DNA from 3 places in the Parageobacillus sp. VR-IP genome. Region 3 is predicted to be linked to each of the others. Evidence: riboswitches for the same ligand, from Rfam matches in the RefSeq annotation. Region 3 holds a riboswitch; each other region holds the start of a gene.
What was found. Region 3 has a riboswitch for S-adenosylmethionine ahead of metK (methionine adenosyltransferase). Riboswitches for the same ligand answer to the same signal wherever they lie in the genome.

Region 1 (7,220 bases), on a different contig from region 3:
GATTAATCGATTCGAATATACCTTTGGGTGTTATTCCTGCAGGATCGGGAAATGATTTTGCAAGGGCTCTTGATATACCAATGGACTATAAAAAGGCGTTAGAACGTATTTTAATGGGAAAGCAAAGAAAAATTGATGTTGGAAGAATTGGTAAAGAATACTACATCACTGTAACGGGGATTGGTTTTGACGGTAAAGTTGCCGAGGTAAATAATGCCTCTAAATATAAGAGATGGTTGAATTTCATTAGATTAGGTGATCTTTCGTATGGGCTTAGTTTCTTGCATGTTTTATTCAAATATCGTCCTGTCAACATTCAATTAAAGGTTGATGGGAAGAACCTAGCTTTTTTTAATGTATGGTTAATTGCCATTGCCAATATCCCAAATTACGGCGGAGGCATTAAAATATGTCCGGATGCTTGTTATAATGATGGCCTTTTCGACATTTGCATCGTACACAGCATAACAAAATGGGATCTGTTACGCACTTTTCCAAAGGCGTATAAAGGCAAACACGTTTTTCATTCTGGTGTAACCATGATAAAAGGAAAACAAGTAGAAGTTATCTCTGAATGGCCGGTTATTGTACAGGGCGATGGCGAGATTCTCACTAAAACTCCGGTGAATGTGACAATTCAGAGGGATGCATTGCTTATCATTTAAATAGGGGACGACAACCGTAAAAGATTTTTGATCTACTTATAGTGAGAACACCACCGAAGTTGGCACTAGGTGCAAAGTATATTTCATTTTTTGATTGATATTTCTGTTTAGGGGTTCCTTCAGCATAAAAAATAGTATATGAGCATACATGAATTTACTTATTTCATCTACACTTAAAACACTTTGAAGTATTGCTGAAATCTTTTCCGAATGAAAGCGATAAAAAAGAAGCCGGAGTAAGACTCCGGCTTCTTGACCACGTGACCACATTTTGACCACATTTTTAATAGCAATCGATGATTTTTGTTGGATTTTATAGATTGGATAAGCTTCGAATTTGGCTTAAAATCAATGATTAATAAACATAAGAAGATCACTGATATCATGATAGAAGTCCATGATATTGACCATGTCGATAGTTATAACGATGCGATGGCAGTGCTTGGCTATCAGGCGATGGGGGAAAACGGCATTCCGAAGCGCCGCTTTTTCCAAAAAGGCGGGGATGAGCGCACCCACCATGTCCATGTGTTTCCGACGGGAAGCAAGCATATTGCGAGACATATAGCATTTAAGGAATATATGATCACCCATCCCGAGGAGTCTAGGGCATACAGCCGCCTGAAAGAAACGCTTGCCAAACAGTTTCCTGACGATATCGAAGCATATATAAAAGGGAAAGACGAATTTGTAAGAGAAATCGAGAAGAAAGCGTTAGTCTGGTACAAACAGAACCAATAAAACTGGAACTTCTGCCTAGCGACTTGGCATTACAGAGAAAGTTTTTGCATCAAAGATATAAATAAAAGACTATCTGCCGAGTGTTTTATATTTATTAGTCTTCAATAATGTTAGACGGTAAATTGTAGATTGTATGTGTGTCTTTTTCGTTCATAATTGATCCACTATCTGAACGTAACCATAAGTAATAATTAGCAGTTGTTAATATTAAGAAGAAAATCTGGTTTTACTATATCGACAATACCATTTACCTTTTTTGCTTTCTGAATAGCATCAACAAATGTTTGAAGTTCTGCTGCGTTTTCTTGTCTATAAGAAATGTGAGGCTCTTTAACATCATTCATATCCTCACCGATTTTCGATAACTTACCACAGCTTTTCCATCTAATATTGCGGGAACCGTGGAAACTACTCAAGCCGCTTATGAGCATAGCTGATCAGCGGATAGCTTAATAGCAATAAAGTCACGATAAATGCGATGACGCCAAGCCAATGAAAGTGGGTCCAAAAATAGCCACCGGCTGTGCCGGCAAGGCTGGAACCTAAATAATAGAATAAGAGGTAAAGAGAAGACGCTTGCGCTTTATTCATCTTTGTACGTTCGCCAATCCAGGCGCTTGCGATGGAATGGCAGCCGAAAAAGCCAAAGGTAAATAATGAAAGCCCGATGATTTTGACAACGACAGATGGAACGAGCGTAACCCCCGCACCAAGCACGGTCAATGACACGGAAATGCTTAATACCAGCGCATGACCGTGTAAATCGGCTTTTTTTCCCATATAAACCGAGCTAAAGCTGCCGAATATGTATACGATAAAAAGGAACCCGAGAACGGACTGGCTGAATGAATACGGCGGTTCGCTTAATAAAAAGCCGATATAGTTATACAGCGTCACAAATCCGCCCATAAATAAAAAGCCAAGCACAATGAGAGCCATTAACGATTTGTTTCGTAAATGAACAGCATACGCCCGCAGCACGGTTTTGCCATTGAGCGGTTTTTTCATCGAATGGCGCGGCGCCGGAAGAGTAAGTGCAAAAATCATGCTTAATAGAAGGGAAATGGCCCCAATGACAAATAACGCTGTCCGCCACGAAAACAAGTCGGTTAACAGGCCTGTTAAAATCCGTCCAGCCATGCCGCCGATGCTCGTTCCGCTAATATAGAGGCCCATTACTTTTCCGATTCCGGCCGGATGAAATTCCTCGGCGACGTAGGCCATCGCCAGGGACGGGATGCCCGCGGCTGTCATGCCAAGGAACGTGCGTGCAAGGACAAGGGAAATAAAGTTCGGGCTAAACGCCATGGCCATCGCCAATATCGATGTCAGCAGCATAGACATCATCATCACATTCTTTTTGCCGATGCGGTCGGATAAACTAGCCGCTATGAGCATCATTACCGCTAACGTTCCGGTAGACACGGACACCGTTAAACTGGCGGACGCGGCGGAAACGTGAAATTCTTTCGCGAAAATTGGCAACAGCGGCTGTGTCGTGTATAAAATCGCAAAGGTGACAAACCCGCCGAAAAATAGCGCCAAGCTTGCTTTTATGTATTCGGTGCTGCCTTTTTCGATGTACGTCAATGTTTCTCGCCTCTTTTATTTCGTTTATGGTTATATTCTTACTATAACTCTTTTAGACGGAAGACGTCCATGTCCTGAAATGCCATCGAAAATCATGAAAACAAACACGCCGCAATCAGACGGCGTGTTTGCATTATTGTTGCTGTTTTCGTTCCAGCATCCATTTTGGTTTTCCGAATCCTTTAAATTCTTTGTCAATCACTTCTTCGAACTCTTTCGATTCGACAGCTTCTTTCATATCTTTGACAAATGGTTTATTTAAATCTTTTGTGTTGACAACGATGCGGTTGCGATAGTCATCAGGCATGTTTTCTAGTGCAAGGGCATCCATTAAATTCATTTTTGCGGCTAAGGCAAAGTTGCCCGGAACAGCGGCCAAATCGACGCTTTCCACGGTACGCGGCAATTGGCCAGCTTCAATCGGCTTAAATTTAAGGTGTTTTACATTTTCTTTTATATCTTTTTCCGAAACGGTGAGCGGATTGACTGATGGATTGAGTTTAATTAATTTTTTGTCTTGTAAGATTAAAAGCGCTCTTGCCAAGTTGGTTGGATCGTTTGGAATCGCAATTTCACTTCCATCTTTAATTTCATCGAGCGATTTAAATTTCTTCGAGTAAATTCCCATTGGTGCCGTTGGAACGATAATCACTTCGGAAAGATCGAGGTGATGCTCTTTTGCGAAGTTTTCCATGTAAATTTTATGCTGGAATAAATTAGCGTCTAGATCACCGTTGGCCAGCGCCAAGTTTGGTTGAATATAGTCGCTGAATTCGACTACTTTTACTTTGTATCCTTTCTTTTCCAATATCGGTTTAATCGCTTTATTGACCATGTCGCTGTAAGGGCCGGAAGTCGCTCCGATCGTTAGCTCTTTTTTCTTTGGAGTGCCGGAAGCTGTTTCCTTGCCCGCGCATGCGGCAAGAAGCCCAATGGAAAGCAAGAAAGCGAGAAAGATCGATAGTTTTTTCATGATAAAGTCCCCCTTAGTAGTTTATATTTTAACGACCTCACCGCTTATCGACCAAGCGGGCAATGCGGTCGCCGACAAACTGAATGATTTGGACAAGACAAATTAAAATGACGATCGTTGTAATCATAACGGTATTGTCGTAGCGGTAATATCCGAAGCGAATGGCAAGGTCGCCGATGCCGCCGCCACCGACAATGCCAGCCATGGCTGAATATCCCACTAAACTAATCGTTGTAATGGTAATTCCATGCATAATGCCAGGGCGTGCCTCAGGCAGCAGCACATCTTTGATAATCATCCACGGTGTCGCCCCGACGGCAACCGCCGCTTCAATCACCCCTTTTTCGATTTCCCGCAACGATGTTTCTACAATTCTTGCAAAAAACGGAACGGCAGCGACCGACAAGGATACGGACGCGGCGGTAGGTCCGATCGTTGTTCCGGTAATCAGTTTCGTAAGCGGCAGCAGCCCGACGAGCAAGATGACAAACGGTATCGAGCGAATCATATTGACGATAAAGCCAAGGACGGATTTGACCACTGTGTTCTCCAAAAACAGACCGCGGTCGGTGACGAATAGGAGAATTCCCAGCGGCAAACCGGCAAGGACTGCGACGAAAAGGGAAATCGCCACCATATAAATCGTCTCTAAAAACGCTTTGTTCAGTTCGGGAATTAAGTCGATCAGCGCATCAAGCAGCATGTGCAATCACTTCCAATCCGTTCGTTCTTTGCGAAATGTAGTGAATGGCCCGCTTGATTTCTTCCGGTTCGCCGGTCAGCTCCATGACAAAAATTCCGAGCGGCATCTCTTGGATATACTCGATTTTTCCATGCAAAATATTGCCTTTTACTTTAAAGGATTGCAGCATATCAGAAACAATCGCTTCCTCGGCGGTCTTCCCTTTGAATTGGATCTTGACAATCGTTCCTGTCCGCTTCTGCAGCAGATGATCAGGGAGTTCAAACCGCAATACACTGTTGATAAAGGACTTCGTTAGTTCTTCTTTCGGATTTGTAAAAATGTCGTATACGGTTCCTAATTCGATGATTTTCCCGTTTTGCATGACGGCGACGCGGTCGCATATATCCTTGACCACTTCCATTTCATGCGTAATCAGCACAATCGTAATGCCAAGTTCACGGTTGATTTTTTTCAACAGCGCCAAAATCGATTTCGTTGTACTTGGGTCGAGTGCCGATGTTGCTTCGTCGCACAAGAGGACGGTCGGGTCGTTGGCAAGCGCCCGCGCGATGCCAACCCGCTGCTTTTGCCCGCCGCTTAGCTGGGAAGGATACGCGTCCCGTTTATCGGAAAGCCCGACCATTTCAAGCAATTCATTGACTCTTTTTTCAATTTCTTCTTTTGGCTTTTGTGCCGCTTTTAAGGCAAAGGCGACATTGTCAAACACTGTTTTGGAGCTGACAAGATAAAAGTGCTGAAAAATCATGCCGATTTTTAAACGGGCTTGCCGCAGCTGTTTGTTGTTCAATGTCGTTAAATCGACACCATCGATGATGACTTGGCCAGATGTTGGGCGTTCCAAAAGATTTAAGCAGCGCAGCAACGAGCTTTTGCCGGCGCCGCTATAGCCGATAATTCCAAAGATCTCCCCGTCTTGAATGGTTAAGGATACGTTGTCGACGCCGACAACTTGCTTTTTTTCGTGGAATAGATTTTTGTTACATTTTTTATTTCGATCATCACTTCTTCCCTCCCGATCTATTTGCGGAGTTTTAGTAATTCTGAAAAAATATTGTATATTAAGAAGTGTTGCTTCTTTGTTTTTCCTGGAGCTGAAAAAACAAAAACGCCCCTTTCATTCAGAAAGAGGCATCGGTATGTAAATTACCCGACTTATCTTTCAGAATGAAAGTCATTCTGCAGGAATTGGCACCGTTCCCTAAAAGGGAGGTTGCCGGACGTCATTGGGCCTGTTCCCTCGGTCACTCTTGATAAGCGGTTTGTTGTATGCAATTTTTACATTCATCATAATTCCAAGAAAGCCGGTTGTCAATATTGGTTTTGGCGATGAGGGGATAAGACAACGCTTACATCATTGTTATACCGCAAAAAAATTTTTTCGCAGGTGTTTTCCTCTTTCATGGAGAACAAATTAATGAAACGAGACAAAATACATATTTAATAGATGAGGTGAGCAGAATGCATATCGTTACAGCCGCAGAAATGTATGAAATCGACCGCGATACAATTGAACAAATCGGCATTAGCGCCGATTCCTTAATGGAAAACGCTGGGCAGTCGCTGTTTCATGTGCTGCGCGAACGCATTCCTCGTTCGGCCCAGGTAGCGGTGCTAGCGGGAACAGGGAATAACGGTGGTGACGGATTTGTCGTCGCAAGAATGTTGAAAAGCTACGGATATGATGCTGATTTATGGCTTATTCCGCCGAAAGAAAAGATAAAAGGGGCGGCGAAAACGGCGCTTGAGGTGTATGAGCGTTCCGGATATGACTGGAAACCATATGCGGGAAATGAACAAGCGTTTGCCACGCACATTTTACAATACGATGTCATTATTGACGCCTTGCTTGGCATTGGCATCAAAGGGGAGGTGCGTCCGCCGTATAAAGAGATCATTGGGCTTGTCAACCGCTCCCGCGCTATTGTCTATGCGATCGATATCCCAAGCGGAACCCAAGCGGATGGGGGAGAGGCAGAAACCGCGATTCGTGCCGATGTGACCATCACCATTCAATGTCCGAAACTTGGGGCGTACACGTTCCCGACGGCCGATTATTACGGGGAGCTTCTTGTTGTTGACATTGGCATTCCGCCGCTTGCCGTCAAGCGGAATGCCGCGCCCCGCTTTGTATGGAAAGAGGACGATGTTGTGCGGACGCTGCCAAAACGAAAACGATCGTCTCATAAAGGAACACATGGAAAATTGTTGGTTGTTGGCGGTTCTCGCGCGATGACAGGAGCGATTACGTTAACAGCCAAAGCGGCGCTGCGAAGCGGAGCGGGATTATTGACGATGGCGGTGCCGGATGACGTTTATTCCGTTGTCGCCAACCGTGTTCCGGAAGCGATGTACTATCCTTGCTCGGCGCGGGACGGGGCGTTTTCCGGCGCCATGGATGTATCGGCGCTTGATATCGATGCGATCGCCATCGGTCCGGGGCTTGGCCGTACGGATGGTGTCCGCGAACTTGTTTCCAACATCGTGCAGCAGCCAGTGCCGCTTGTTATTGACGCGGATGCGCTGTTTTTCTGGAACGAGTACGCCG
Region 2 (7,220 bases), on a different contig from region 3:
CAACATCCCAGCCGATTTGCCGCAATGCCGCTATAAACGTATTGCGCCGCGATTCATACAAGGAGACAAGCTCTTCAACGCAGCGCTGTGAGGAAAGAAGGGCGGTTGCTGCCGCTTCCTGAATCGCACCAAACAGGCTGACGTATAAATGATCCTGAAGCAAATTAATCGCCGCAATCACGCTTTCATTCCCGACGGCAAATGCGACACGCCAGCCCGCCATATTATACGTTTTCGAAAACGTATAAATTTCCACGCCGATGTCTTTTGCCCCTTCTGCTTGAAGGAAGCTAACCGGTTTTCTTCCATCAAAGCCAATCGCACCGTAAGCAAAATCATGGACGACGCAAATCCCGTGCTTGGCGGCAAACGACACCGTTTCCTCGAAAAATTCCTGCGAAGCAGTCGCTCCGGTTGGATTATTTGGGTAATTTAAAAACATAAGTTTGGCTTTTTCTGCAATATGGCGAGGAATGTCACTATAATCAGGCAAAAATTCGTGTTCGGCACGCAATGGCATCATCACCATTTTTGCACGCGCCAGCGCAATCCCCGACCAATAGTCAGGATACCCCGGGTCAGGAACGAGCACGATATCACCAGGATTCACGAGGCATTGCGGAATCTCGACAAGCCCCGCTTTACCGCCGAACAAAACGGCGACTTCTTTTTTGGGGTCAACGGTCACGCCGTATTCCCGTTTGTAAAACTCGGCAACTGCCTGTTTCAAAAAAGAATACCCTTGAAACGGCGAATATTTGTGATATTTCGGGTTTGCCACCGCCTTTTGCATCGCTTCGACGATATGCGGCGGTGTCGGCTGATCCGGATTTCCTTGCCCTAAATTGATGACATCGTATCCTTCCGCGATTTTTTTGGCTACTTTCGCGACTAATGAGGCGAAAAACTGCTTTGGAAGCCCTTCTAACAGGTCGGATAACGGAAATTGTTTTGTCATGCTTAACACCTTCTCAAAAATTTCTTGAAATTCTAGTGCAACATCATATATCGTAAAAATCAAAATGTAAAGTAAAATTTTTTGAGGTGAATACGAATGACATTAAAAATTGCCTGCCTGCAGCTGGATATTGCCTTTGGCAACCCGCACGAAAACGAACAGGTTGTAGAAAGAGAAATAGAAAAAATTGCAAAAGAACGTCCGGATGTCATCGTTCTTCCTGAACTATGGACGACCGGTTATGACTTAACCCGCCTCGATGAAATCGCCGATGAAAACGGCGAACGCGCGAAAACGTTCATGACAAAACTGGCAAAATCGTACCGCGTCCATCTTGTCGCCGGTTCAGTCGCCAAAAAAACGGCAAAAGGCGTGACAAACACGATGTATATCGTCGACCGAAACGGCACGGTCGTTGGCGAATACAGCAAACTGCACCTCTTTCAGTTGATGGATGAGCATCTTTACCTCCAGCCTGGGGAGGATACCGGCTTATTTACGCTCGAAAACACCTTATGCGCCGGTGTCATTTGCTATGACATTCGTTTTCCGGAATGGATCCGCGTCCATGCGGTCCAAGGGGCGGAAGTGTTGTTTGTCGTTGCCCAGTGGCCGCTTCCTCGCCTTTCCCATTGGCGCACGCTGCTCGTGGCGCGCGCCATTGAAAACCAATGCTACGTCGTCGCTTGCAACCGCGCCGGCAGCGACCCGAACAACGTGTTTGCCGGCCATTCCATGATCATCGATCCATGGGGAGAAATCATTGCCGAGGCGGGCGAGGAGCCTTGCGCACTCACCGCGCAAATCGATTTGCAAAAAGTGCAGGAAGTGCGGGCGCGCATCCCGATTTTTGCCGATCGCCGTCCCGAATATTATCAGACAGCAGAAAAAAATTTTTTAAAAAAGTATTGACAAATGAATTCGTTAGCGTGTATGATTCGAATCAAACGCACAAATATTTTCTAACATGAGCAAAAATTCGAAAAATGAATATACTGAAAATACTCTTATCAAGAGTTGGCTGAGGGAATTGGCCCAATGAAGCCCAGCAACCGACCGTAATACTATCGTGAGATAGGGCGCACGTTTTTTCGGCGCCGGAAGTTTCATCTTCCGCAGGGCACGGTGCTAAGTCCAACAGAAAGACTTGTTCTTTCTGGAAGATAAGAGGTGCGAAGACTTGGAATCTTCAAGCCTCTTTCTATCTATGCAGAAAGAGGCTTTTTAATTTATTTGCTGAAGGGGGATTTTATTCCAATGTCGATCTCACATTCATCCGTTTATGAACCATTAACAGAACAAGGAGCCGTTTCTTTAGCCGTGCGCCTCGGCCTCTTCCGCGAAGGAGCGCCGCTTGTCTGCAGGGAAATCGGGGACGGCAACCTTAATCTCGTTTTCCGCATCGTCGATAAAGAAGCGAAAAAAGGGATTATCATCAAACAAGCCCTTCCATATGCAAAAGTAGTTGGAGAAAGCTGGCCGCTCACCTTAAAACGCGCGGTAATCGAAAGCAATGCACTACGCACATTTGCCGGCTATGCGCCGCAATATGTACCAAAAGTTTACTATTCCGATGAATCTTTAGCTATTACCGTGATGGAAGACTTGTCGCGTTTGCAAATTGCCCGCAAAGGCTTGATTGAAGGGAAAACATATCCGCTTCTATCCCAGCATATCGGCGAATTTATCGCAAAAACGTTATTTTACACGTCGGATTTCGGCATGAATCAGCAAGAAAAAAAACAGCTGGCGCAAAGCTTTGTCAATCCGGAACTGTGCAAAATCACGGAAGATCTTGTATTTACTGATCCGTTTTTTAATCATGAAACGAACAACTTTGAAGAAGAACTGCGCGATGATGTCGAATCGCTTTGGAACGATGACAAACTTCACTTAGAGGTTGCCAAATTAAAGCGCAAGTTTTTAACCGAAGGGGATGCGCTCATTCACGGTGACTTGCACACAGGCAGCATTTTCGCCAGCGACAAAGAAACGAAAATCATTGATCCAGAGTTTGCGTTTTACGGCCCATTTGGATTTGACATCGGCCAGTTTTTCGCAAACTTGCTGTTAAATGCGTTGTCCCGCCCTGAATCGCAGCAAGAGCCGTTATTTGCCCATATCGACAACACATGGAAAGTATTTACAACCGTCTTTTCTGAACTTTGGCATACGCACAATGTCGAACCGTATGCGAAAACGAAAGGGTTATTAGAAGAGGTGCTGCATCATACCTTTGTCGATGCGATCGGCTTTGCCGGCTGCGAAGTGATCCGCCGCACAATTGGCTTGGCACATGTCGCCGACCTGGACGGCATCGAAAATAAAGAGGAACGTTTGCAAGCAAAACGCCACGCGCTTCGCCTTGGCAGAAACCTTATCTTGCGACGTGAAACATTATCTAGCATCAAAGAAATTCGTTCTCTTTTCGCACAAACAGCGCTAGCACCAACGAATTAACACAATGAAAGGAAGAACCATATGACAGAACCATTTGCAATCCCACGCTCTGTAGAGTGGAACGACACGCATATTACGATTTTAAATCAACAAAAGCTGCCGTTAGTGACGGAATATTTGCAATTGGAAAATATTAGGGACGTTTGGGAGGCGATTGCGTCGCTGAAAGTGCGCGGCGCCCCGGCAATCGGCATTGCTGCCGCTTACGGCCTCGCGCTTGCCGCCCGGCAATATGAAACAGAATCACTGGAACATTTTAAAAAACAGCTGCAAAAAGACCGTGACTACTTAGCAAGCGCCCGGCCAACAGCAGTCAATCTGTTTTGGGCGCTGGACCGCCTTGTTGCCAGCATCGCCCATGCTTCCTCTGTCAATGAAGCAAAAACAACGCTCGTCCATGAAGCGATTCGCATTCAAATTGAAGATGAGGACGTTTGCCGGCGAATCGGGGAACATGCGCTTTCCTTGTTTCAAAACGGCGACCGCATTTTAACGATTTGCAACGCCGGATCGATCGCCACCGCCCGTTACGGCACGGCGCTTGCCCCGTTTTATTTGGCGAAAGAAAAAGGAATGAATCTGCACGTGTACGCGTCGGAAACACGCCCTGTCCTGCAAGGGGCAAGATTGACGACGTGGGAATTAATGCAGGCTGGCGTAGATGTAACGCTTATTACCGATAATATGGCGGCACAAACGATCAAGGCGAAAAACATTACCGCCGTCATCGTCGGCGCTGACCGCATTGCCGCCAACGGCGATACAGCCAATAAAATTGGTACGTTTGGCCTTGCCTTGCTGGCTAAAGCATTCGGCATTCCGTTTTATGTAGCCGCGCCGCTGTCAACGATCGATTTAGCGACAAAAACAGGAGAAGAAATTCCAATCGAGGAACGCAAACCAGAGGAAGTGACACATATCGCCGGAACGCCGATCGCCCCGGAAGGAGTAAACGTCTATAATCCGGCCTTTGACGTTACGCCGCACCATCTCATTACGGCTATCATTACCGAACATGGCATCATTCGCGGCAATTATGAAACGGAACTTCCAGCACTATTTGCAAAGGAGGAACAGCATGAAGCGATTTAGACTTAACTATTTATTGGCACTTCTTTTTTCCGTTATCGTCATCCTTAGCGGCTGCATGAACGAACAAGATGCCGTCAGTCCGAAACCGGCCAAACAAGAAAACGGCACGGCTGAGAAAGCAGCCGAAACGACGGCGGCAACCGAACAAGCAGAAATCCCTGATAAATTAAAGAAACCGATTAAAATCGCCGCCATTATGCAAATGTCGATTGGCACCTTTTCTTCGCAATATATCGCCGGCGTAAAAGAACAAGTGCAAAAATTTGGCGGCGAAGTGCAAATTTACAATGCGGACAACGATTTAACGAAAATGGCTTCTTATGTCGAAACAGCGATTACGCAAAACGTTGATGCGATTCTATTAGACCATGGCCGGGCGGATGCGCTCGAAGGACCGGTGAAAAAGGCGGTCGCGAAAGGCATTCCTGTCGTCGCGTTTGACAACGATTTAAACATCCCAGGCGTAACGGTCATTGACCAAGACGACTACAGCCTCGCCTGGAAGACGTTAAAAACGTTGGCTGAAGACTTAAACGGCGAAGGAAACATCGTCACGATTTGGGTCGGCGGATTTACACCGATGGAGCGGCGCCATGTGATTTACGATGCGTTTAAAAAACGCTATCCGAACATCAAAGAAGTGGCGAAATTCGGTACAGCCAGCGCCAATACCGCCTTGGACACGCAAACGCAAATGGAAGCGATTTTGAAAAAATATCCGAATAAAGGCGATATTGATGCGGTGTTTGCGACTTGGGACGAATTTGCCAAAGGCGCAACGCGAGCGATCGAACAAGCAGGACGCAATGAAATTAAAGTATATGGCATCGATTTAAGCGATGAAGATTTGCAAATAATGCAAAAGCCAAACAGCCCGTGGGTCGCTACGACCGCAACAGACCCGGCGGAAGTCGGCCGCGCCCAAGTCCGCTTTGCTTATCAAAAAATCGCCGGGGAAAGAACGCCAAACATTTATTCGCTAGAACCACATTTAGTCAAACGATCCGATTTGCCTAACCAACAAGTATCGATGAAAGACCTTCACCAATACATCGCCGGATGGGGACAGTCGAATGTGGCGGTTTCCCCTTGGATGAAAACGCTGGAAGCACAGGTGAAGAACAAATGAGCGGTCTTTATATGAATCATATTTATAAATCGTTTGGAACTATCAACGTTTTAAACGGCGTGAGCCTCCATGTTCGACCTGGGGAAGTTCACGCCCTTTTAGGGATGAATGGCGCCGGCAAAAGCACATTAATGAAAATTCTGGCAGGCGATCTTTCCCCTGATCAAGGTACGATTACCATTGATGGGAAAGAGCATCAGTTTTCCTCGCCTGCTGATGCCAAAAAGGCGGGCATTGGTTTAGTGGTTCAGGAAGTCGATACGGCTCTCTTTCCCGCCTTGACTGTCTATGAAAATATTGCCGCCGATGAGATCGCAAAGACAAAACAAAAGCCACTGCTTTCATGGAAACAACAAAAAGAACGGGCTTCAGAGCTGTTGCGCCGAGTCGGCCTGTCGATTTCGCCGGCCAAACTCATTCGCGAATGTTCCCTGCATGAAAAACAGCTGATTGTTCTGGCAAAAGTCCTGTCTTCTTCAGCACGCTACATCATTTTGGATGAGCCGACCGCCGCGCTGAGCGAGACGGAAACAAAGCGGCTGTTTACGATTATCAATGAACTTAAAGCGCAAGGCGTTTCCTTTATCTATATTTCCCACAAATTAAAGGAAATTAAAGAAATTTGCGACCGCGTCACGATTTTGCGCGATGGGAACGTCGTCCACCATGGCGATGTTGCCCCTCTTTCTCTAGAAGAAATGATCCGCTATATGGTAGGACGCTCTTACACAACGGCGCAAAGGGAAACCCGCACATACGGGGATGATCGTCTTTTTGAAGTGAAACAGCTTCATATCGCTAAAACAAATACAACGGTCGACCTTTACGTTCATAAAGGGGAAATTGTTGGCATCGCCGGACTTGTCGGAGCGGGAAAAACGGAGCTGGCGGAAAGTTTAATTGCCAGCAGCAAAACAACCGGCGAATGGTGGATCGACGGAAAACGTTATGCATTTGCTTCCCCAAAAGAGGCGATTGCGGCCGGCATTTGTTTAATTCCGGAAGAACGGAGAAAACAAGGACTTTTTCTTCAGGAACCAGTTCGCACCAATCTTACTGTCCGGCTACTATCTTCATTAACGAAATGGCTGTGGGTGCGGCAAAAAAAAGAAACATCCGTTGCCAAACAGCTTGTCGATTCCTTGCAAATTCACCCTCCTTTCCTGTCGACGAGCGTGCGGCAATTAAGCGGCGGCAACCAGCAAAAAGTCGTGATCGGGAAATGGTTAAAAACCGATGCGCGCATATTCATTTTTGACGAACCGACAAAAGGAATTGACATCAACGCCAAGCAAGAAGTATTTTCAATCATCCGTTCCCTTGCCGACGAAGGGAAAGCGATTTTGTATTTAACAAGCGAATTTCAAGAACTGCTTGATATTGCCGATACGATTTACATCATGGTGGACGGCAAGCTGATCAAACGCGTGCCCGCCCATGACATCACCTATGAACAACTCATTTATTACTGCAGCGGAGGTGAGATGGATGGCACAGCCAGCCGTTTCGGTCGCCAAGAAAAAGCAAGCGCCATCTCTTCTTGAATTTTTATATAAACATGGCACATTGCTTGCCATTCTC
Region 3 (7,220 bases):
ATCGTATGCAAACAAAAAAAATGTGTGAATGCCTAATGGAAAGGAGGAAATGGTGATGGATGGATATATTGTCCAGCAATATCGCTTTCCTTCCCCTAATCCGCATATTGATGTATTTCTTGTCACCTATTTATGCCAAGGATTAAAAATAAAAGGCTTTTTGGCCATACCGAAAGCGTCTGAAGTGTATGACGGTTTTTTATATTTGCGCGGCGGCATTAAAAATGTCGGGAAAGTACGTCTGGCGCGCATTACCCAGTTTGCCGCGTACGGATTTGTCGTGATGGCGCCGTTTTACCGCGGCAACCAAGGTGGGGAAGGAAATGAAGATTTTGCCGGGGAAGACCGCTATGATGCGCTTGCCGCGTTTCGGCTGCTGCAGCAGCATCCAAACGTGAATGAAAAGCGGATTCATGTCTTTGGTTTTTCCCGCGGGGGAGCGATGGCGCTGCATACGGCGATTTTAGAGCCGCGGGTTTGTTCTGTTGCCGTATGGGGCGGAGTATCCGATGTAGCGCTTACCTATTGGGAGCGGGAAGATTTGCGGAGAATGATGAAGCGGGTCATCGGCGGCACACCTACAAAATATCCAGAGCGATACCGCTGGCGGACGCCATTATACGAAATGGAGAAAATTCATGCTCCTGTCTTAATCATTCATGGGGAAAAAGACCGCAATGTTTCGATTGAGCATGCGTATCGTCTGGAGAAAAGACTGAAAGAATTAAATAAGCAAGTGACAACATGGTATTTTCCACATTTTACGCATTATTTTCCACCAAAAGAAAATCGCGAGACCGTCCGGAGGTTGACAGAATGGATGAAAAGTCAGCCGAATGTATGATATGATAAAAAGAAAAGGGGTGTGTTGCAATGGGCATGCCGCTGGAGCTGCAAACGCTGATTGTCACAAAAGGAAATGAAAGGCGTGTAAAAGATAATTTGTTTATTTTAGAAAAAGAAGGATATCGCCTTTATCCTCTTGATATTCCGCTAGAGGTTAGAAGAACGCTGCAAAGCGAAGCGAGCGGTCAAGCGGTGGTGAAAAAACTGGAACTTGCTGATAATCGGACGATTGTCACGTATGAGCTTGTCGCCTTGCATTCAACGAATTAAAAAAGGAGGGAATTGCTCCCTCCTTTTCGATTATACAAGCGGACCTCCAAGCGCTTCAATTTCCGGTGCAATATGCTTGAATTTTTGGAAGTTTGCGCGGAATTTTGCGGCCAGCTCTTTTGCTTTTTGTTCATATGCATTTTTATCCGCCCATGTATTTTGCGGCTGCAGCACTTCATCTGGCACTCCTGGAATATGAAGCGGAATGGCCAAGCCGAAAATAGGGTCTTTCACCGTTTCGACATTGTCCAGTTCTCCTTCGACCGCTGCTTGCACCATTGCTCGCGTGTAAGCCAGCTTCATGCGGCTGCCGACTCCGTACTCCCCGCCGGTCCAACCAGTGTTGACGAGGAATACCCGCACGTTATGTTCAACGATTTTTTTGCCGAGCATTTCCGCATAGCGCACGGCCGGGAGCGGCAAAAATGGAGCGCCGAAGCAAGTAGAGAACGTAGCTTGCGGAGAAGTGATTCCCCGTTCAGTGCCGGCGAGCTTGCTCGTATAGCCGCTTAAGAAATGGTACATTGCTTGCTCGCGCGTCAGTTTGCTAATTGGCGGCAATACGCCAAACGCGTCTGCGGTTAAGAAAATAATCGTTGATGGGTGGCCGGCGACGCTTGGATCCACGATATTGGCAATGGCCTGAATCGGATAAGCAGCTCGCGTATTTTCCGTTAATGTCGCATCATCGTAATCTGGCATTCTTGTCTGTTCGTCAACCACCACGTTTTCAAGCACTGCTCCGAACCCAATGGCGTCAAAAATTTGCGGTTCTTTTTCGCGGGATAGGTTGATGCATTTCGCATAGCATCCGCCTTCGATATTAAAGATGCCGCGGTTTGACCAGCCGTGTTCGTCATCACCGATTAAGCGGCGGTTTGGATCAGCGGAAAGCGTCGTTTTTCCTGTTCCCGACAGCCCGAAAAATAATGCAACATCTCCTTCTTTGCCAACGTTGGCCGAGCAATGCATAGAAAGAATCCCTTGTTCCGGAAGCAAATAGTTCATCACCGAAAAAATCGATTTTTTCATTTCGCCAGCGTATTCTGTGCCGCCAATTAATACGATGCGGCGTTCAAAAGAAATGATAATAAACGCTTCTGATCTTGTTCCGTCCACCGCAGGATCTGCTTTGAAATTTGGAGCAGAGATCACCGTAAATTGCGCTTCGTGTGTTTGTAATTCCTCTGCACTTGGGCGAATAAATAATTGATGGGCAAATAAATTGTGCCAAGCAAATTCGTTGATAACTTGAATCGGCAAACGATATTTAGAATCAGCGCCGGCAAATCCTTTAAAGACAAAAATCTCATCTTGTTTCATTAAATAATCAAGCACTTTATTATATAAGTTTTCAAACACTTCTTCCGAAATTGGCTGGTTGACGGTTCCCCAATCGATTTTTTCTTTCGTTGCGGCTTCTTCGACAATGTATTTATCTTTCGGCGAGCGTCCTGTATACTTTCCTGTTGTTACCGCTACCGCCCCAGTAGCTGTTAACTGGCCTTCCTTTCGCTGCAACACTTTTTCCACCAGCTGGGCTACCGATAAATTATGAAATACGTTTGGTTGTTGCAATAATAATGAAAGCTTATTGGTCATTTTTGCGATCCCCATGTTCAAAACCTGCCTTTTTTTATTTAAATAATCTCTTCAAATAGTATAACACATTTTTGTTATTAGTCCATACTATTTATGACGATTTATTTTATTTATTTTTCCTTTTTTTTTCAAAAAAAATTCGCCATATTTTGTTGACTTTTCCCGTTTCATTACGATAAGATAAGTCATTGAACGGATACTCTTATCCCGAGTCGGTGGAGGGACAGGCCCAATGAAGCCCAGCAACCGTCACAACTGGAAACATGTGAAATGGTGCTAACCTGTGGCAAGGCGATGTCCTTGAACGATAAGAGTGAAAGGAGCAATACGATTGCAATGACCTTTCCTCACCGTTACAGGAAAGGTTTTTTTATATGAGAAAATGAAATAAGGGAAATGAGTACCGTATCGCCCGCCGTTTGCGGCATCATCATTTTTTGATGTTTGATTAAGGAAAGAGGAGGAAAATGCCGAATGTCAAAAAAAAGACGTTTATTTACTTCAGAGTCTGTAACAGAAGGTCATCCGGATAAAATTTGCGACCAAATTTCCGATGCGATTTTAGATGCGATTTTAGAAAAAGATCCGAATGCTCGTGTCGCCTGCGAAACGAGCGTGACAACAGGGCTTGTGCTCGTAAGCGGAGAAATTACGACATCGACATATGTGGATATTCCAAGAATCGTTCGCGATACGGTTCGCGAAATCGGCTATACGCGCGCCAAATTCGGTTTTGACGCGGATACATGCGCCGTGTTGACATCGATTGACGAGCAGTCGCCGGATATCGCGATGGGGGTCGATCGAGCGTTAGAAGCTCGTGAAGGTCAGATGACTGACGAGGAAATCGAAGCAATCGGTGCCGGAGACCAAGGACTGATGTTTGGATTTGCCTGCAATGAAACGAAAGAATTAATGCCGCTTCCGATTTCTTTGGCGCATCGTTTAGCCCGTCGTTTGGCTGAAGTACGGAAAAAGGATATTTTGCCATATTTACGTCCAGATGGCAAAACACAAGTAACGGTAGAATATGACGAAAACGGCAAACCAGTACGCGTGGATACGATTGTCGTATCCGCACAGCATCATCCGGAAATTACGCAAGAGCAAATTGAACGCGACATTAAAGAACATGTCATTAAGCCGGTTGTGCCAAACGAGCTCATCGATGAAAACACAAAATACTTTATTAACCCGACAGGACGATTTGTCATCGGCGGACCTCAAGGGGATGCAGGTTTAACAGGACGGAAAATTATTGTAGACACGTACGGCGGCTATGCCCGTCACGGCGGCGGTGCGTTCTCTGGAAAAGATCCGACAAAAGTAGACCGTTCTGCGGCATATGCGGCCCGTTATGTGGCGAAAAATATCGTGGCGGCAGGACTTGCCGATAAGTGCGAAGTGCAGCTAGCCTATGCGATCGGGGTAGCAAGACCGGTTTCGATTTTCATTGACACATTTGGCACAGGAAAAGTATCGGAAGACATTTTAATTGAAGTCGTGCGCAACAACTTTGATCTGCGCCCGGCAGGCATTATTAAAATGTTAGATTTGCGTCGTCCGATTTACAAGCAAACAGCTGCTTACGGCCATTTTGGACGCACGGATATCGACCTGCCGTGGGAGCGCACGGATAAAGCAGAAACATTGAAAAAGCAAGCTTTTTCCTTGTCGAAGCAACAATAAATTAATGAATATGGAAAGGAGAGTTACAGCAACTGTAGCTCTCTTTTTTTTTGTTCAAAAAAGCAGATTAAGTTATTTCAGTGGTTTTGCAATCGATATGTTAACGGTGTATTTAAAAAAGGAAATTTTATAGTTTTATTGCTTCAAATCTATGATATAATCAGCATGCTGAATGAATATAAAGAAATGGGTGAAATACACATGTGCGGGTTTATTGGATGTGTTTATGATCATCCAAAAGTGCTAGACGAGCAATGGAAGAAAACGTTTGAAGAAATGAATAATATGATCACGCACCGTGGTCCAGACGACGAGGGGTATTTTTTCGATGACTATGTCCATTTTGGCTTTCGTCGGTTGAGCATTATCGACTTAGAAGGGGGTCATCAACCGTTATCGTACGCAAACGAGCGATATTGGATTATTTTTAATGGAGAAATTTATAACTATATTGAGCTACGCGAAGAGTTGTATGCGAAGGGATACGAATTTGCCACACATTCTGATACGGAAGTGATTATTGCGCTATATAGCCATGAAAGAGAAAAAGCGGTAGAGAAGCTTCGTGGCATGTTTGCATTTGTCATTTGGGATAAAGAAGAAAAAACGATTTTTGCCGCACGTGATCCATTTGGCATTAAACCATTTTTCTATCTTGAAGAAGAAGGGCGGACGTTTTTTGCATCGGAAAAGAAAAGCATCTTGCATGCGACGGAAAACAATGTTCTCGATTATGACGCGCTTCAGCATTACCTAACATATCAATACGTGCCTGAGCCAATGACAATGTCTGTTGGCATTAATAAATTAGAGCCGGGTCATTACATCAAAAAGAAAATCGGTGAACCATTAACGGTACACCGTTATTGGAAAGCGCGGTTTCAGCCAGTATGGAAATCAGAAGATGAATTCGTCAAAGAGATTCGCGATGTTTTGTTTGATTCCGTGCGGGTACATATGCGCAGCGATGTGCCGGTTGGCTCTTTTTTATCCGGCGGAATCGATTCTTCGCTCATTGCTTCGATTGCCAAACAATTTCATCCAAACTTTAAAACTTTTTCGGTCGGCTTTGAAAGAGAAGGATTTAGCGAAATTGGGGTAGCGAAAGAAACGGCTGAGAAATTAGGGGTGGAAAACATCAGCTACGTTATTTCGCCAGAAGAATACATGGAAGAACTGCCGAAAATCATTTGGCATCTGGATGATCCGCTTGCCGATCCAGCGGCTGTTCCGCTTTATTTCGTCGCCCGCGAAGCAAGAAAGCATGTAACGGTTGTTCTTTCTGGAGAAGGAGCGGATGAGCTGTTTGGAGGGTATAACATTTATCGTGAACCACAGTCATTAAAAATGTTTGAGTGGATGCCTGGCGCGGCAAAATCGGCATTGCGCATCATCGCCCGCATTCTTCCAGAAGGGGTAAAAGGGAAAAGCTTCATCGAGCGCGGGTTAACGCCGATGGAAGAACGCTATATAGGAAACGCAAAAATGTATAGCGAAGAAGAAAAAGAGAACTTGCTAAAAGCATACAAGCGCGGACTGGAATATACAATCATTACCCGTCCATTTTATGAGGAAACCACTCATTATCCTCCTGTCAACCGTATGCAATATATTGATATTCATACATGGTTGCGCGGGGATATTTTGCTAAAGGCCGATAAAATGACAATGGCACATTCGTTGGAATTGCGCGTTCCGTTTTTAGATAAAGCCGTCTTTGAAGTGGCAGCAAAAATTCCACCAGAAATGAAAACGGCTAATAATACAACGAAATACATTTTACGCAAAGCGGCAGAAGGCATTGTTCCCGATCATGTTCTTCAGCGCAAGAAGCTTGGTTTTCCAGTACCAATTCGCCATTGGCTGAAAAATGAAATGTACGATTGGGCGAAAACCGTTATCAAAGAAAGTGAAACGGATCACTTGTTCCATAAAGATGTGCTATATCGCCTGTTAGAGGAGCACTGCGCCAATAAAGCGGATCATAGCCGGAAAATCTGGACTGTGCTAGTCTTTATGATTTGGCACCAAGTATATATCGAAAAAAAATATGATTTTTCCAACCTATATAAAAAAGCATATAAAGAAGACAAGCACCTCCTATTAAGCTAATCAGGTTGATAGGTGATGGCTTGTCTTCCCATTTGCACCCAAGCAGCCAAAAAATCGGTCTTGGGTGCTTTTTTATTTTTTTCGCCTGTAAGTGGATCGTTGAAATAAATAAAATCTTGGCCATATCCTGTAATTACAACGGAGTGCTCGTAATACGTAATTTTAATTGGTCCGCTCGGCGTTTCCCATTCGCGAAAAGCGGATTCCGGCAGTTCTTTATACGTGCTGTTGGTAATGATCCAAATCGGTACTCCTTTCGAAAGATATTGCTGCAACACGGAAAAGTCGCTTCCTGTTAAGTCAATGATTCTATCGGGTAGATACGTTTCAGCAAGTTGCTTAATTGGCTTATGATACACACCTAAGCCTGGTGTGGTGAGTGAGTACATATCGCCAACAAAGCCATTGTTTGGATTGCCAAAATACACTTTGCCATTTTTTCGCTGAAACGGAGTGGGGTCTTTTCTTATTTGTTTAGCAAGCGTCAGTTTATCGGCTTGTACACCGACGTCCTCAAGAAGCATTGCCAAGCTCGTTACTTCGCAACCGCGCGGCAATTCGGGAAGTTGGCGAATGACTGGCACATCAAGCAGCACAGAAGGTTTGATTTTCTTTTCAGCAGAAGGAGAAATAACATTCTCTATCAGTGCTTCTTCCCTTGCTAAATAAGATTGTTTTAAATGTGCGATCGCTGCTCTCAT

Region 1: linked by a shared signal. The riboswitch ahead of HT574_RS05315 (methionine ABC transporter ATP-binding protein) and the one ahead of metK (methionine adenosyltransferase) in region 3 are both predicted to bind S-adenosylmethionine.
Region 2: linked by a shared signal. The riboswitch ahead of mtnK (S-methyl-5-thioribose kinase) and the one ahead of metK (methionine adenosyltransferase) in region 3 are both predicted to bind S-adenosylmethionine.

The regions. Positions count from the first base shown of each region.
Region 1 covers NZ_JABVYQ010000001.1:1,019,166-1,026,385, forward strand. The annotation lists gene HT574_RS05285 (diacylglycerol/lipid kinase family protein) at 1-665, shown strand, start outside; gene HT574_RS05290 (GrpB family protein) at 1,017-1,406, shown strand; gene HT574_RS05295 (hypothetical protein) at 1,598-1,750, opposite strand; gene HT574_RS05300 (MFS transporter) at 1,815-2,996, opposite strand; gene HT574_RS05305 (MetQ/NlpA family ABC transporter substrate-binding protein) at 3,130-3,969, opposite strand; gene HT574_RS05310 (methionine ABC transporter permease) at 4,007-4,672, opposite strand; partial or broken gene HT574_RS05315 (methionine ABC transporter ATP-binding protein) at 4,662-5,674, opposite strand; SAM riboswitch class I at 5,825-5,932, opposite strand; gene HT574_RS05320 (NAD(P)H-hydrate dehydratase) at 6,134-7,220, shown strand, end outside.
Region 2 covers NZ_JABVYQ010000001.1:335,263-342,482, reverse strand. The annotation lists gene HT574_RS01855 (pyridoxal phosphate-dependent aminotransferase) at 1-958, opposite strand, end outside; gene HT574_RS01850 (carbon-nitrogen family hydrolase) at 1,055-1,870, shown strand; SAM riboswitch class I at 1,963-2,128, shown strand; gene mtnK (S-methyl-5-thioribose kinase) at 2,216-3,418, shown strand; gene mtnA (S-methyl-5-thioribose-1-phosphate isomerase) at 3,440-4,510, shown strand; gene HT574_RS01835 (sugar ABC transporter substrate-binding protein) at 4,497-5,639, shown strand; gene HT574_RS01830 (sugar ABC transporter ATP-binding protein) at 5,636-7,183, shown strand; gene HT574_RS01825 (ABC transporter permease) at 7,128-7,220, shown strand, end outside.
Region 3 covers NZ_JABVYQ010000004.1:34,490-41,709, forward strand. The annotation lists gene HT574_RS10825 (alpha/beta hydrolase family protein) at 56-844, shown strand; gene HT574_RS10830 (DUF2584 domain-containing protein) at 874-1,116, shown strand; gene pckA (phosphoenolpyruvate carboxykinase (ATP)) at 1,147-2,733, opposite strand; SAM riboswitch class I at 2,918-3,032, shown strand; gene metK (methionine adenosyltransferase) at 3,193-4,407, shown strand; gene asnB (asparagine synthase (glutamine-hydrolyzing)) at 4,609-6,519, shown strand; gene HT574_RS10850 (C39 family peptidase) at 6,516-7,220, opposite strand, start outside.